One region of the Mesorhizobium sp. FG116 genome, then DNA from elsewhere that is predicted to be linked to it. Evidence: predicted binding sites of a transcription regulator. Region 1 holds the regulator's gene; each other region holds the start of a gene.
The links. The regulator LexA, encoded in region 1, represses DNA repair genes until DNA is damaged. The targets are predictions, from matches to a motif close to TGTTCNNNNTGTGTTCNG.
Positions count from the first base shown of each region.

Region 2: a site for LexA is predicted at 1,391-1,408, ahead of ACODTY_RS00025 (ImuA family protein). Genes of this name have one in related genera too.
Region 3: a site for LexA is predicted at 2,619-2,636, ahead of ACODTY_RS03745 (YifB family Mg chelatase-like AAA ATPase). Genes of this name have one in related genera too.
Region 4: a site for LexA is predicted at 1,929-1,946, ahead of ACODTY_RS16685 (cytoplasmic protein). Genes of this name have one in related genera too.

Region 1 covers NZ_JBMDKS010000002.1:272,639-276,596, reverse strand. Annotated here, with positions in the region: gene ACODTY_RS03290 (molybdopterin molybdotransferase MoeA) at 1-724, shown strand, start outside; gene lexA (transcriptional repressor LexA) at 841-1,560, shown strand; gene ACODTY_RS03280 (ComEC/Rec2 family competence protein) at 2,109-3,958, opposite strand, start outside.
Region 2 covers NZ_JBMDKS010000001.1:766-4,723, reverse strand. Annotated here, with positions in the region: gene ACODTY_RS00030 (Y-family DNA polymerase) at 1-368, opposite strand, end outside; gene ACODTY_RS00025 (ImuA family protein) at 310-1,368, opposite strand; gene ACODTY_RS00020 (metallopeptidase family protein) at 1,553-1,975, shown strand; gene ACODTY_RS00015 (NAD(P)/FAD-dependent oxidoreductase) at 2,006-3,175, opposite strand; gene ACODTY_RS00010 (HpcH/HpaI aldolase/citrate lyase family protein) at 3,269-3,958, shown strand, end outside.
Region 3 covers NZ_JBMDKS010000003.1:21,336-25,293, reverse strand. Annotated here, with positions in the region: gene ACODTY_RS03750 (2-dehydropantoate 2-reductase) at 1-893, shown strand, start outside; gene ACODTY_RS03745 (YifB family Mg chelatase-like AAA ATPase) at 999-2,531, opposite strand; gene gshB (glutathione synthase) at 2,709-3,650, opposite strand; gene ACODTY_RS03735 (putative bifunctional diguanylate cyclase/phosphodiesterase) at 3,867-3,958, shown strand, end outside.
Region 4 covers NZ_JBMDKS010000021.1:68,649-72,606, reverse strand. Annotated here, with positions in the region: gene ACODTY_RS16695 (S9 family peptidase) at 1-472, opposite strand, end outside; gene ACODTY_RS16690 (Ros/MucR family transcriptional regulator) at 899-1,324, shown strand; gene ACODTY_RS16685 (cytoplasmic protein) at 1,464-1,790, opposite strand; gene ACODTY_RS16680 (helix-turn-helix domain-containing protein) at 2,002-2,421, shown strand; gene ACODTY_RS16675 (DUF6456 domain-containing protein) at 2,423-3,229, shown strand; gene ACODTY_RS16670 (SufE family protein) at 3,257-3,682, opposite strand; gene ACODTY_RS16665 (DUF5330 domain-containing protein) at 3,737-3,958, opposite strand, start outside.

The DNA of each region.
Region 1 (3,958 bases):
CGCATCGGCAAATCGATCGCACCTCGATGTCGTGCGCCAACCTGTCGTCGCCATCATTGCCACGGGTGACGAACTGCTTGTCCCCGGCAGCGAACCGGGCCCCGGCCAGATCATTTCCTCGAACGCCTATGGCGTCATGGGGGCCGCCCTGTCGGTCGGCGCACGCGCGCTTGATCTCGGCATCGCGGCCGACCGCAAGGAAGCTATAGCCGCGTTGGTAAAACAGGCTGTTGCGGCCAAAGCCGATGTCATCGTTACGATGGGCGGCGCATCTGTCGGCGACCACGATCTCGTGCACGGCGTTCTCACCGGCGAAGGCATGAAACTCGATTTCTGGAAAATCGCCATGCGCCCCGGCAAGCCGTTGATGTTCGGGCGCTTGGGCAACATCCGTTGCATCGGCCTGCCCGGCAACCCAGTGGCCAGCCTGGTCTGCTCCCAGCTTTTCCTCAAACCTCTGCTCGCTCGCCTCGGCGGTCGCCCGTTCCGCCAGAACGTTCGCGAGGGACTCCTGGGCACACCGATGGCAGCAAACGATCTGCGTCAGGACTACGTCCGCGCCACTCTCAGCCGGCAAGGCAGCGCGCTGATTGCAACGCCGTTCAATGTTCAGGATTCCTCGATGCTGCGCACCATGGCGACAGCCGGTTGCCTCATCGTGCGCGAGCCCTTCGCGCCGGCAGCCGAGGCAGGTACACCCTGTCGCATCCTCTGCCTAAGCTGAACAAATCGTCAACGCATTCATTAAACTTTAAACGGTTGCGGAACACAACTGGAACAGATAGTGTTTGTTCCGGGTTTGTTTTCCGATTCTGGACTCTACCGCGACCGGGGGCCGCAATGCTGACGCGCAAGCAACATGAACTTCTTCTCTTCATCCACGAGAGACTGAAAGAGAGCGGAATCCCGCCGTCTTTTGACGAGATGAAGGAGGCGCTCGACCTTGCCTCCAAGTCCGGCATCCATCGGCTGATAACGGCACTTGAGGAGCGCGGTTTCATCCGCAGGCTTCCGAACAGGGCCCGCGCGCTTGAAGTGTTGCGCCTGCCGGATTCGATTGCGCCTGGCCTCAATGCGGCGAGGAAATTCTCGCCAAGCGTCATCCAGGGTAGTCTCGGACGACCGGTCAAGGAACCTTCCCGGCTGCAATCCGCCAGCAATGACGACGATGCGGCATCGGCGGTTTCCATTCCCGTCATGGGCCGCATCGCGGCCGGTGTTCCCATCGACGCCATCCAGCACAAGACCCATTCGATTTCCGTGCCGCCGGACATGATTTCGGGCGGGGAGCACTACGCGCTCGAGGTCAAGGGCGATTCGATGATCGAGGCCGGCATTTTCGACGGCGATACGGTCATCATCCGCAATGCCAATTCGGCGACGCCGGGCGAAATCATCGTTGCCCTGGTGGACGAAGAAGAGGCCACTTTGAAGCGCTTCCGCCGCAAGGGCGCATCGATTGCGCTCGAAGCAGCCAACCCAGCCTATGAAACCCGAATTTTTGGTCCTGACCGTGTCAAGGTACAGGGCAAGCTGGTCGGATTGATCCGGCGCTACTGAACCAACCATAGTTGCATCATATCGACCGGGCGTTGACGCGCCCGGTCGATTTTTTGATGGGATAAACAACTGATTTCTCCCGGCTTCGCCCCGGTCACCCCATATTTGGCAATGAGGCATTTTGTCTTTTGAGACAAAGGCCTAGCGCCACAATTTCGTGACATTCATTATGAATTTGGCAGATGGCTTCTACGCCATCCAATGTCACTGTTTAACGCACTCTGGGAAATGACCGGGGTGGAAGGAGTTTCCGATGCCTGCCCCTCGGTTCTGTCACTCATGCGCAGGACCCCGCCCACGCGCCGCCGTTCGATGCCCTTGGTGTCAGCGCAGCTACGATACGATGCACGGCCAGCCAGAGCATCTGTTCGGAGTTCTTCGCGGTGAGAGGAAGCCATCCAAAACCCATGTTGAAACGGACTAGTGCATGTCTCCCGAAGGTGGGCCCGGTTTCGGGCAAAGACATGCACAAAATCAAAGAGCCAAAGCGTGTTATGCGAATCTGAAAGATCGCGACGCGCTTTAGGCAGGGCTTTGGTTGAAATCCGCTAGTCTTCTGCAATCGGTTCCGGCTCGGGGTGATCTGGGGTTTTGCGTTCCTTTTTCTCGTAAGGAGCGAGCCCCCGCGCTTCGCGCGAAAACCGGCGCTGGACATGCCACGGCCGATAGTCGGCTTCAACGGCAAAACTGACTTGTGCACGCCCGCCCTCCGCCTGGTCCGGTAGGAAGACGGCGGCGCTGCCAAGCCTCGCGAGCTGCCGCTTGGTGATGATCGCCACCGACGGCAGGTCGCATGGATCGGAGGCGGTCGCATCGTCGATTACGATCACAGCCGCCAACTTGCAGGCAGGCCTTGCCGCGGCTTCGGACTTCGCCAGCGCAACCACTTTTCCTGACATGTGCCTCGCCACACAAAGATCGTTCGCGCAGTGGAACTCGCCAGCCCCCGGCGCATCAGCCACCGAAACAAGCGTCTGATCGCTACCCGTGTGCGGTTTGACAACCGTTTCCGCATCGAGCGCGCGCCGCCAATTGTCGATCGTGAACGCATTCGGACGCGAGCGGTTGACCGCCAGTTGTTCCTCGCCGATTGGCACGGCCACCAGCCGTGCATCCTCCGAGATCAGCAAATCGGGCGTGCGCACCTGCGCCACCATAAACAACCCCGCAATCGCCAGGGGAATTGCGGCAAGCCTCAGCCACGTTGTCGTGATCGTCGCGATCACCAGCGCAATCGTCACCAACACCACCGATGAAGCGGAAACCAGCCCGACGGCATCGAGTGGCGAAAGCGCCGCGATCCATTCCGACATGCCGATCATCGCTGACAGCCCCTTGCCCATCACGTACAGGAACGGGCCATCCAGACCGAACGGCATGAAAAGCGATGCGAATACCGCAAAGGGCATGACGATAACCGACACGATCGGCATCACGGCCAGATTGGCGAACAGGCTAAGCGGCGCAACCCGCTGGAAATGCCACATTGCGAACAGCGTCGTGGCGCTGCCGGCTATGATCGAAGTCGCCGCCAACGCCACCATCATCATGGCAAACCGGTTCATCAACGCACCCGGCAAGGATCGCTTTTGAGCCGAGGGCGCAACCGGACGTGAGGCACGGTAGTCGGCCCAGCCGGCATAGGCTCCAACCAGTGCCGCCGTCGCAGCGAATGAAAGCTGGAAGCTTGGCCCAACCACTTCGTGTGGCGACAGCGCGATGACCACGATTGCCGAGATGGCAAGGTTGCGCATGGTCAGCGCCGCGCGGTCGAACAAAACCGCTGTCAACATCACCGCAAGCATGATGAAGCTGCGCTCCGCCGCAACCACCATGCCTGAGATCAGCAGATAGGCGGCAATCGCAAACAGCGCAGCCGCCGCCGCGTATTTCTTTGTGGACCGCCGCGAGGCAAAGTCCGGAAAAAGCGCGAACGCGCCGCGCATCAGGCTCATCACCGTGCCCGCCACCAGCGCCATGTGCAGCCCGGAAATCGAAATAATGTGATAGATGCCGATCTTGCGCATCGCCTCGTTGATCGTCTCGGGAATGCCGGCCCGAACGCCCACGATCAGCGCCGCGGCGATCTCGCCTTCCGGTCCTCCGATGCTCCCGCGCACGTGGTCGGCGATGGCGTCGCGCGCCCTCTCTATCGCCGTAGCTATCCGGGTTCCCAGCGGCATCGGCGCGTCGGTACTCACCTCGATATCCGAAAGGAAAAAACCGCTGCCGCCGATGCCGTCGAAATAGCTTTCGAACGAGTAGTCGTAGCTGCCCGGTCGCACCGGCCCCGTCGGCGGCAAAAGCCGCACCAGACCCGTAACCGCCGACCCCGCCGCCAGCCCTTGCGGCACCTTGCGCGCGGTCAGGCGCACCCGCTCCGGCTGGTATCTAAGCG
Region 2 (3,958 bases), on a different contig from region 1:
GCTGCCGCCCAGGCCGTGCCGGCTGTCGAGGCGATGCCGGCGCGAACGTCAAAACCTTGCTGGAAGAAGCGCGCGGACATATCGTCCAGCATCGCACGCTCGCCGCCGAACAGATGCGCGCAGCCGGTGATGTCGAGAAACAGGCCGTCCTCGCCGTCCAGCGACACCAGCGGCGTATAACGGTCGCACCAGTCGGCCAGCCCTTCAAGCAGGCTGTGATCGGCTTGAGGATCGGCCTCGACCACATCGATCGCCGGATGCATGGCACGCGCGTCGGCCAGCCCCATGCCGCGCTTCAGTCCAAGCGCCTCAGCCTGCTCGTCGAGTGCGGCGATGCGTTGTGCGTTCTGCTGGCGATGGCTGAGCACCAGCGGCGGGCGCGAGACCGGTGGCCGAGACCGCCAGATGCGGCCCAGGCGCTGTCGCCATATTCGCTCCGCGGCGAGGTAGGGAAACCACAGGGACAGGATTCTCTGCCCTTTCACCATGCCGCCTTCCAACAGCGTCATGGTTTTCGTCGCCGTGTCTTTCGTTGCCGTGTCTTTCGTTGAATGAGCGTTCATCGAAGTTCCACTCCAATATGAATTTTCCCCAACGGCCCGTGCGGCTCTTGCTCACCGAAACCGCAAAGGCAGGCAGGCCGATCGATCCGTCGAGAGGGCCATCAAGCGTGCTGCGCGGTGCCGAAGCCGCCGGCTCGACAACCAGTCGGATGGGCGCGGCCGTCGGTTCCGCCAATGCTGCCTGGCGCAGCAAGAGAACCGGCTTTGCGGCTTGCTGCGCCCGGGCGTGCAGTCTGCGGCTTGCAGTGAGGTCGAGGCGCTGTGGATTGCCGCGGATTTCCAGCACCACCGCCGAAAGCGCGGTGAGCCGCGCCGCTTCCTCCGCCACCCAAAGGGCATCGGCTAGCTTGGGCACCTCGCAAAAGAGGAGGCTTTGCGGAGCCATGCCGAACAGACATTGCAAGCCCCTGGAGTAGGGAAAGCCGCCCTCCTGCCATGCTTGCGCGGTGCCGATCCATATCGCCGGGCCAGCAGCCTGTTGGCAATCGCCCAACCTGCCTAAAAGCGCCATCGCGAAGCCTGATACGGCGCCGGTGTCGCGTGTTTCAGGGCCGTGGATTTCGGTCAGCGCGGCTTTCAAAAACCCGCCGCCCAATGTGTCATCAAGGCTCTCTACACCAGTGGCCAGCAGGGCTTCGCTTCTCGCCGAGCCACCGCGCCGTACAAGAATCCGGTCGCCGGTGCCAGATGCGGTAGAAGGCGCGCCGGCCGGAGCGTCGAAGCGTTCCGGCAGCATTCCTTCAATCCTCGCTATCTGGCGGCGCAGGGAAAAAATGGTCTCCCGCGCCATGACGCCTGTCGTCATGACGATCGATTTCCAGAGCAATTGTTCCTGTTATGTTCTTATGGATTCCAGAGCTTGGTGTAAGAGTCAAGCAGGCTGAAGCGGAATTTATTCCTCTTGTGGCGAGAGGGCTGCGTCCGTGGACGAGCTTGCCGTTTGCCGAGTGGCGCGCAAAAGCCTATATGCGCCGGGCAAAGGATACAGAATGGCCCGCATCTACAAGACCCGCAACTGGCATGGCGAACTTTCGCCTTCCATCGAAGAGCTGGAGTTGCTGGCGCTGGAGGCCTATGCGCACCTGCCCGAGGAATTTCGCAAGCTGACCGGCGAGATCGTCATCCAGATCGCGGAGTTCCCGACCGACGAGATCATGGACGACCTTTCGCTGGAGACGCCGTTCGACCTGCTTGGCCTGTTCGAGGGCCGTGGCATCGCCGAACGCTGGAACCCGGCGACCGGTGAAGGTCCGAACCGCGTTACGCTCTACCGGCGCGCCATCCTCGACTACTGGGCGGAGAACGAGGAAGCGTTGGGCGATATCGTCAACCACGTTCTCATCCACGAGATCGGCCATCATTTCGGCCTCTCCGATGACGATATGGAACGCATCGAAACGGCTGCGGGATAGTGCTTCCAGCCCTCTGGATTACCCGGCCCTCTAGATTACGTTGAGCTCCCGGAACGCCCGGCCTTCCGCGACCCGCTGATAGGCAAAGGCCGAGCAATCGACCGTGCGATAGCCGCCATGCACGATCAGTTCCGCCAGCGCCTTGCCGACAGCCGGCGCCTGCTGCAGGCCGTGGCCGGAAAAGCCGTTGGCGAAAATGAAGTTGCCGACTTCCGGATGCGGACCGATCACGGCGTTCTGGTCGAGCGTGTTGTAGTCGTAGTGACCGGCCCAGGCGCGCGTCATCTTGATCGCCTCGAAGGCCGGGACGCGGGTGGCCAGCACCGGCCAGATCTCGTTTTCGAACAGACCCCATTCCGGCTCGAAATCGGTCGGATCGGCAGCCTGTTCGCCGTCTTCCGATTCGGCCCCGCCGGTGATGTAGACGGAGCCTTCCGGCCGCCACCAGATGCCGCTCGGATCGACAATCAACGGCATGTCGGCGAAACGGTCGCGCGCTTCGAAAACGAAGACGTTGCGCTTGCGCGGCTCGACCGGCAATTCAAGTGCGGCCATTGTCGCGACCTTGCCGGCGTTCGGCCCGGCCGCGTTGACGACGATGCCTGCCTCGAGCGTTTCGCCATTGTCGAGCGTCACGCCGGTTACGCGGTTGCCTTGCCGGGAAATCGCGGTGACGGAGGCGGTGATGAAATCCACCTTCCTGCTGCGCAGCGCCTTGCGGAACAGGTGCAGATAGGCATGGGCGTCGAACCAGCCTTCGCCGCTCAGGCCATAAGCGCCGCCGCTGATGCCTTCGCCCGACAACCAGAAAAAGCGGCGCGTCAGAGCGCCTGTATCCTCCAGCACGATGTCGGCGCCTTCGGCGACCTGCGCATCGTGATTGGCCTTGAGCACGGGCAGGCCGGTTTCGCTGGCGAGGATGAGATAGCCGCCTTCGTGGAAGTCGATCTCGGCGTCGGGGCCGAACTCTTCCTTCAGTCGCCGGAACAGCTTTAGCGTGAACTGCGACAGGCGGATGTTTTGCGGGATCGAGAATTGCTGGCGGATGGACGCCGCTGAAAGCGTCGTCGCCGAATGGGTGAACTGCGGGTCGCGCTCGACCAGCGCGATGGAGCCTGAAAAACCCTCGTCGCGAAGATAATAGGCCAGCGAGGCACCGACGATTGCGCCGCCGATGATCACGATGTCGTAGTTCGCCATGCCGCTGGACCCGTTTGTGCCACTGATGAAACAGCTTTCGCCACTTTGCTGCAAGCTCTTGCAAGGGCCAGCTTTGCCGGGCAAGAAGACCAGATGCCCCAGAACCCGATCCGCCCGCGCCGTTCCGTTCTTTACGTTCCCGCCTCGAACGACAAGGCGCTGGCCAAGATTGCAACGCTCGCCTGCGATGCCGTGATCATCGACCTGGAGGATGCGGTGCTTCCTTCGGAGAAGGTGGCGGCGCGCGAAAAGCTTGCCGGCATCATGGCCAACCGACCGAAGCGGCGCTGCGAAATGGTGGTGCGCATCAATGCTTTGAACGGCCAGTGGGGAGCCGACGACCTTGCCGCCGCTGCCGCCTGCGAACCGGACGCCATCCTGCTGCCCAAGGTCGATACAGCCCGCGATGTCCTTGAAGCCGGCGATGTCCTCGACGATGCCTTCGCGCCGGACGAGGTCAAGCTGTGGGCGATGGTCGAAACGCCGAAGGCGCTGATGAACATCGGCGCTATCGCCGAGCTTGGCCGCGATCCAGCTTCGCGGTTGAGTTGTTTCGTTGCCGGAACGAACGATCTGGTCAAGGAGACCGGCATCCAGGCCACACCGGACCGCCGCTATCTGGTGCCTTGGCTGATGCAGATCGTGCTGGCGGCCCGGGCCGGCGGCATCGACGTCGTCGACGGCGTGTTCAACCATTTCAGCGATGCCGTCGGTTTCGCCCGCGAATGCGCGGAAGCAGCCGCCATGGGCTTTGACGGCAAGACGGTCATCCATCCGGCGCAG
Region 3 (3,958 bases), on a different contig from region 1:
GGGGCGCGCACCTCGAAGCCATGCGGGATGGGGGACTGCGCCTGATCGAGGGTGGACAAGAGAGCGTCCACCCGGTGCGCGCGGCGGCTGATGCGCGCGAACTCGGGGTCCAGGACTGCGTCGTTCTGGCGCTCAAGGCGCATTCGCTAGGTGGTGCGCTCGACCAGATTGCGCCGCTTCTCGGTGAACGCACCGCCGTCGTCACCATGCAGAACGGTGTGCCGTGGTGGTATTTTCACAAGCTTGCCGGGCCGTGGCAGGATGCGCGCGTTGCCGCGGTTGACCCGGATGGCGCGATCTGGGATCGCATCGGCCCCGAGCGGGCAATTGGCACTGTTGTCTATCCGGCGGTTGAAGTCGACGCGCCGGGCGTCATCCGTCATGTCGACGGCACACGCTTTTCGCTTGGAGAACCATCCGGCGAAAAAAGCGAGCGAGTAACATTGCTTGCCACGGAGCTGATCGCGGCCGGGCTCCAGGCACCGGTTCGCGATGACATTCGCAGCGAGATTTGGATCAAGCTCTGGGGCAATCTGTGTTTCAATCCGATTTCGGCGCTGACCGGCAGCACGCTTGCCGAGATCGTTGCCGATGAGGCGACGCGTGCGCTGGCACGCGCCATGATGCTGGAGGCGCAAGCGATCGGTGAAAGCCTCGGCGTGAGGTTTCCGATTGCCGTTGACCGACGCATCAAGGGTGCGGGCGAGGTCGGCGCTCACAAGACTTCGATGCTGCAGGACTTGGAGCGGGGTCGTCCGATGGAAATCGATGCCCTGATCACGGCCGTTCAGGAGCTTGGCCGGCTCACCGATCAGCCGACACCGACGATCGATACGGTACTGGCGCTGGTGCGTCGGCTTGCCATCCAGCGCGGTTGCTATCCAGCATATTGAATGTCTCCTGAAACTGGGAACCGGTTTCGGGATAAAGACATGCATAAAATCAACGAGCTAAAGCGTGCAAAGCGAATCTGAAAGATCGCGACACGCTTTAGCCAATCAAGCGGCTTGAGCCATTCGCTCGTTGTTCATGCGGTAGGAAATCGCTTCCGCCAGATGAATGCGGCCGACTGTTTCGCTGCCATCGAGGTCGGCCAATGTGCGGGCGACTTTCAACACGCGATGATAGGCTCGGGCCGAGAAACCCAGCTTTTCGCTGGCGTCGTGCAACAGCGCGAGGCCAGCCGTATCGGGCATCGCAATTTCCTCGATCAGCGCCGGCGGACACTGCGCATTGGTGGCCGCACTGCCGATGCCCAGCCGCTCGAACCGCTCGCGTTGCAATGTCCGGGCCATGGCCACTCGCTCGGCGACGGCGGCACTGGTTTCGGCCTTGCCGGGGCGGATGAGGTCCGCTGCCGAGACGGCCGGGACCTCGATCCTGAGATCGATGCGGTCGAGCAGAGGTCCGGAGATGCGCGCTTGATAGTCTGTGCGGCAGCGCTCGCCGCGTGCGCACCGGTAGCCAGGTTCACCGGCCATGCCGCACCGACACGGATTCATCGCCGCGACCAGCTGGATACGCGCCGGATAGGTGACGCGGTGATTGGCCCGCGCGATCATGCATTCGCCGGTTTCGAGTGGCTGGCGCAAGGCGTCGAGCGTCTGCGGCGAGAACTCCGGGAATTCGTCGAGGAACAGGACACCGTGATGGGCGAGCGACACTTCGCCCGGGCGAGCGCGTAGTCCACCGCCGACCATCGCCGCCATCGAGGCCGAATGATGCGGCGAGCGGAACGGCCGCCGGTCCGTCAACCTTCCCTCGGCCAATTCTCCCGCGACCGAGGCGATCATCGAGACTTCCAGGAGCTCCTTTGGCACCAATGGAGGCAGGATCGACGGAAGGCGCTGCGCCAGCATCGACTTGCCGGAACCGGGCGGACCGACCATCAGGAGGTTGTGCCCTCCGGCGGCCGCGACTTCGAGCGCGCGCTTGGCGCTCTCTTGCCCTTTGATGTCGGCAAGGTCTGGCAGATCATTGGGAGCAGCGCGAACACCTGCCTCTGGCCGCGACAGGACTTGTGTGCCGCGAAAATGATTGGCGATCGCAATCAGGCTGCGTGGGGCAAGGATATCGATATCGCTGCCCGCCCATGCGGCTTCCGGCCCGCATGCATGGGGGCAGATCAAACCCTTGCCATCCGCGTTGGCGCCGATCGCAGCCGGCAGTGCGCCTGCAACGGCAGCGATGGTGCCATCGAGAGACAGTTCACCAAGCACCACATACGCCGCCAGCATGTCGCCGGGAATGGCGCCGAGTGCCGCCATAAGCCCGAGCGCGATCGGCAGATCGTAGTGGCTGCCTTCCTTCGGAAGATCGGCTGGCGCGAGGTTGACGGTAACCTTCTTTGCCGGCATCGACAGGCCCGACGCGTGAAGGGCTGCCTGCACTCGTTCCCGGCTCTCGGCTACTGCCTTGTCCGGCAACCCCACGATAGACATGCCGACCTTGCCGGGTGCCACCATGACCTGAACATCGACTGGAACGGCCTCAATCCCCTGAAAGGCCACTGTGCGAATACGTGAAACCATCATGCCCCCGAAACGCCTCGTACCCGCGCGATGGCAGACACTTTTGACGCCCCATCTGGAAGCAAATCACAGCCGCTCGATCAAATCAAGAACATTTAGTGAACAATCTAAAGCATAGGCTGCAATTCGGTTGTGTAGAGTTGCAGAAGCGGAACAAACGACCGTTTGCGCAGCATTTTAGGGGCGCTTTGCTTCGACTGCATCCCAGAACAACGCCGCGATGTCAGCACCGCCGAAGCGCTTCACTTCGCGGATACCGGTAGGGGAGGTGACATTGATCTCGGTCATGTAGTCGCCGATGACGTCGATGCCGACGAGGATGAAGCCGCGGTCTCTCAAGGATGGCCCAATCTCCTGGCAGATTTCGCGCTCGCGCTTGGTAAGTTCCGTCTTTTCGGCTCGGCCGCCGACATGCATGTTTGAGCGCGATTCCGATTCCGCCGGCACACGGTTCACAGCGCCGACCGGCTCGCCGTCGATGAGGATGATGCGCTTGTCGCCGGCGCGCACTTCCTTCAGGTAGCGCTGGACGATGAACGGCTCACGAAACAGTTGCGAGAACATTTCAAGCAGCGATGCGAGGTTGCGATCCGCCTCGTGCAGATGGAAAATTCCGGCGCCGCCATTGCCATAGAGCGGCTTGACGATGATGTCGCCGAACTCCTTGCGGAAGGCAGCTACTTCCCTCGGATCCTTGGTGATCAGGGTTTCCGGCATCAAGTCCGCAAACTCGGTGACGAAGATCTTTTCCGGGCTGTTGCGTACCCATGCCGGGTCGTTGACCACCAGCGTCTTCGGGTGAATGCGTTCCAATATGTGCGTGGTCGTGATGTAGTTCATGTCGAAGGGCGGATCTTGCCTCAGCAAGACCACGTCCATCTCCGAAAGATCGGTGCGCACAGGTTCGCCGAGCGAGAAGTGGTTGCCCTTCTCGTCGCGCACGGTCATCTCCTCGACACGTGCAAAGACCTTGCCGTTGGCGAGCGTCAGCCGGTCAGGCGTGTAGTGGTAGAGCGTGTGGCCTCGCCGCTGTGCCTCAAGGGACAATGCAAACGTCGTATCGCCGGCAATCGACACGGTGGAGATATGGTCCATCTGGACGGCGATCTTGAGCGGCATTGCAAAGGCTCTCCGAAGTCATGACGCGTGTCATATAAGGGACTTGCCGCAGCCTGCCAATGCGGTTGCCCAGGCCGTCACCGACAGACATGGAATGTCAGGAAATCGGTGTCGGATCATCCATGCTCCGCGCAGGAAATCATTCTCCCAAGATACGTTTCCTAAAGAGTTTCATGCCACTGTCGGCCCATACTTTGCGTTAGAACAGGAAAACCGATGCAAACGCCGTTTAGCACCGGGCAAATAAGCAGGGACGGCAGCGACCTGGCCTTTACCGATGCGTTGACCGGGCTGGGCAATCATCGCCG
Region 4 (3,958 bases), on a different contig from region 1:
ACAGCAGGCGCTTGTGATCTGATGAATGATCGATGCCGCCCAAGCGGAAGTAGGCCTTTCCTTCGGCCTCGGCGTCGCCATCCAGCAGAATTTGTTCTTCGCCACCCTCCCGGGGCAAACGGAAATAACGCGGCTGCTCGCCGCCAACCTTGAAAGACGAGCCATAGGCATAAGGTCCGTCTTTCATTGGCACCGAAGAATCGTCTTCCTTGGTGCGCCCCTTCATCTCCTTGAACAGCAGCTTTTGAAGGTCGGCCGTGTCAGCCATCAGTTTTTCCTGATAGGCATTCTCGGCTTCCAGATGCGCCCGGATCTTCGTGTCGAGCAAGGCCGGATCCCTGAACACTTCTTGCCAGTTGTCCGCCCGCATCCATGAAAATTCGTCTGTACGTGAAAACCCGTGCCGACTATCGGAAACGGGGTGCTGTTCGGGGCGAGGCGGGATGGCGGTGAGGAAAGCGGTCTTTGTCATTGGTGCCGTCACGTTGTTGCTTCCATTCGAATGACCACGTTCGGGCGTGAGGTTCAAGTGCGGAGGCCGCCGAGTAAAGACGGCGGGCAAGGCTTGTGCCGAAGTCGGAATTCGCGAGAGTTTGACTGCATTTGTAACGATTAATTCAGTTCGTAACGTAAATGTTTCGTAAAGACATGTACCGTAGCGGGCACATGGGTGTTCCCGTAAGTTGTGGTTGTGTATTATTAATTGAAGTTAAGATCGATAACTTCTGAATAACAACCAAAGTAGCCCATCGGGCGAATTGACTTGCAACAGGTGTAGGCCCATTAAGATTTGGCAGGACGAATCGTGTGGGATTCGTGGTGTGTCAATTCGTTCAAGATGCCCTCAATACAAGCGAAGGGCATAGCCATCCAAGTCTCTCGTTGGGATCCAAAGATCATGGACATTGCAGAAGCCCCTAACAGAAACAGCGATATGCTGATTGAGCTTACTGCCGATGTTGTGGCGGCTTATGTCAGCAACAATCCGGTTCCTGTCGGCGAACTGCCGAACCTGATTGCCGATATTCATGCCGCGCTGGGGCGTGTCGGCGGAACTGCCGAGCCGCAGCCTGTCGACAAGCAAAAGCCTGCCGTGAATCCGAAACGATCGGTCCACGACGAGTACATCGTTTGTCTTGAGGACGGCAAGAAGTTCAAGTCGTTGAAGCGCCACCTGATGACCCACTATGGCCTCAGCCCCGACCAGTATCGTGAAAAGTGGGGCCTGGACGCGACCTATCCCATGGTCGCGCCGCACTATGCTGCAGCAAGGTCTCAGTTGGCCAAGAAGATGGGCCTCGGGCGCAAGCGCAAGGGTCGCTAAGCCGGGTATCCGGTCGGTACGTGTCCCGGCGTTTGCTTGCAGACTGGCCTTGCCGGCATGCATTTGCGGTATTGACTTCGTCCCGCATGCTTTTCACTTTCCTGAATGTTTGAGCGGCGCCGTTGGTGCCGTTTACCTTTTAGCGGGCTGGTTTTACAGGCGCGGGCCGAATTGTACCGGGCGCCTTGTGGGACGCTGCGCCGCAAAGCCTGTCCAGCGCCTGCTTCAGCGCGATGTGCCGGTTCAGGTCGTAGCTCCAGTGCCGCCTCAATCCCTTGATCCGTTCGCGGCTGATCAAGCGTTCCACGCGCTCGATCAGCTTGGTCCGTTCCTCTTGCCCGGCTTCGAGAGCGGCCGAGAGGTCAATGCCTCCTAGCAGGCGAAGAGCCACTCTTTGCGCGGCTTCCGCCGTATCCGCCAGTTTCTGGCTCGCGAAAATATTCGCTTCGTGTTCAAGCCTGCCCATCGTCCGGTCTCCTGTGAATTGGAGCCTGAACTATTGGGAGGGTTCGAAGGTCAGTGGAGAAAATACCGGGATTATTTACGAATGAAAATTTGAAAATACATATTTATCAATGGGCTAGGGTAATTGAGCATGGTTCTTGGTTCTTTGTTTGTTCACACCTAAGGGAAGGGTCGGTATAAGGAACATATTCCTATTTTTGGAGGAAAGTTCCGTGCATGCCAATACCGCCTCTCCCACCGAAGACCCATTGCGCCTGACTATCGAGGCTAATCCGGTCGGCAGTGGTTTCCAGCCGGTTCCGAAGCTTCGTGACGAAGTGACCATGGACGTTTGCGAATGTCTGATCGACATGGCCTCGGCGCTCTTTTCCTTGCCGGGCAAGGAATTGCGGCGCGCTGGGCGATCGACGCTTCCTGTGTCCCGGGTCCGCCAGGTCGCGATGTATGTTGCGCATGTGGTGCTAAGGCTGACGATGGGCGATGTCGGCCGTGGGTTCGGACGTGACCGGACCACTGTCGTCCATGCCTGCCAGATAGTCGAGGATCTGCGGGACGATCCGGATTTCGATCGCGTCGTCTCGATGTTCGAACGCGTGGCGTTCGCGGCGTTCCGGACCAGGTTGGGACTATGATATGGATGAACTTGCTCAAATTGGCGCTCGGGTGCTGCGCTTCCTGTCGAAAGGTCCTGCATCGACATGCCACGCTGCAAGCGGCGGCAAGACATTGCTCGAAGCGGCGGATCGTGGCGCGATTTCTCTGGACGAGGAAATTCTGGACAGGATGGTGGCGCGGGGGCTCCTTCTCAGGTCGTCAGATCGCATTTCCCTTTCGCAGCAGGGAAATGAGCTCGCGCGCCAACTGAACGCCGCGAAGCGGGCTGCCGCTTCCCCGGGGATGGAAATCGGCACCGTTGCGATAGAAACCGATGGCGGATTTCGCAGCGTACTCGCAAACCTGTCCGAGTCGCCGCTCGCCCAATTGGTGAGGATGAAGACCAAGGCTGGAAAGCCATTCCTGTCCACCCGCGAATTCGACGCTGGTGAGAGGCTTCGGTCTGACTATACGCGCGGCCAGCTCATGCCGAGGATGGGCGCGAACTGGATTGCAAGCGTTGCCTCTGGGCGGCGCGCGGGCGGCGGTGTTGCTGAACTGACGGACGCCGCGCTCAGCGCAAGGCTAAGGGTCGAAGGCGCGATTTCCAAGGTCGGCCCGGAACTGTCGGGGGTGTTGCTCGATATCTGCTGTTTCCTGAAAGGGCTGGAACAGGTGGAGATGGAGCGGGGATGGCCGGTGCGCTCGGCCAAGGTGGTGCTGAAGACGGCCTTGGGGGTGCTGGCCCGCCACTATTTTCCAGAGCGCGCTGCGAACAACGGTTCACAGCGAAAAGTGCTGCATTGGGGCTCGCAGGACTACCGCCCAAGCCTGTCGGGCCAGTAGGTCATGCCGGAGCGGCAAGGTTGCAGATCAGGCGTTTTGTCTTGCCGCTTCGGCGTCGTGAAGGATGCGCTTGACCATCGCGCGCAGGCCGTTCGCGCGCTGCGATGACAGGTGTTCGTCAAGCCCCAGCACCTTGAGCGTCGCTTCGGCGTCGATCTTGAGGATGTCGCTCGCCTTGTGGCCGGAGAACAGGGCAAGCATGATGGCGACAAGGCCGCGCACGATATGCGCGTCGGAATCACCCCTGAATGTGATGATGGGGTCTGCACCTGCGCCATATTCGGTCGTAAGCCAGACCTGGCTGACGCATCCCTGCACCTTGTTGGCCGCCGTCCGGTCGCTATCAGGAAATTCCGGAAGAGCCTCGCCCAGTTCGATCACGTAGCGATAGCGCTCTTCCCATTCGTCAAGGAAGGAAAAGTCATCGAGAATGGCTTGGATCGTGATGCTCATGCCGCAGCATATAGTCTTGCCGCACAGTGCCGTCACGGAAAAAAGAAGTAGGCCCTAGTTGCCGGCAGCTTTGGCACTGGTAGGCAGAGGTATGCTGCCGGTTGTGGCGGGCTCGGCCTTTTCGGCCGGCGCGTCCTCAATGAGTGTCGCGGCGATCTTGGCGGTCATTTTGGCGCGTTCCGAGATGGTGTGTACGGCCGATGCACCGGTTTCGCAGACGTCGGGTTTGCGCTCGCAGATGCCGGCAAGGTCGCCGACCGCTTCCTGAGCGGCTAT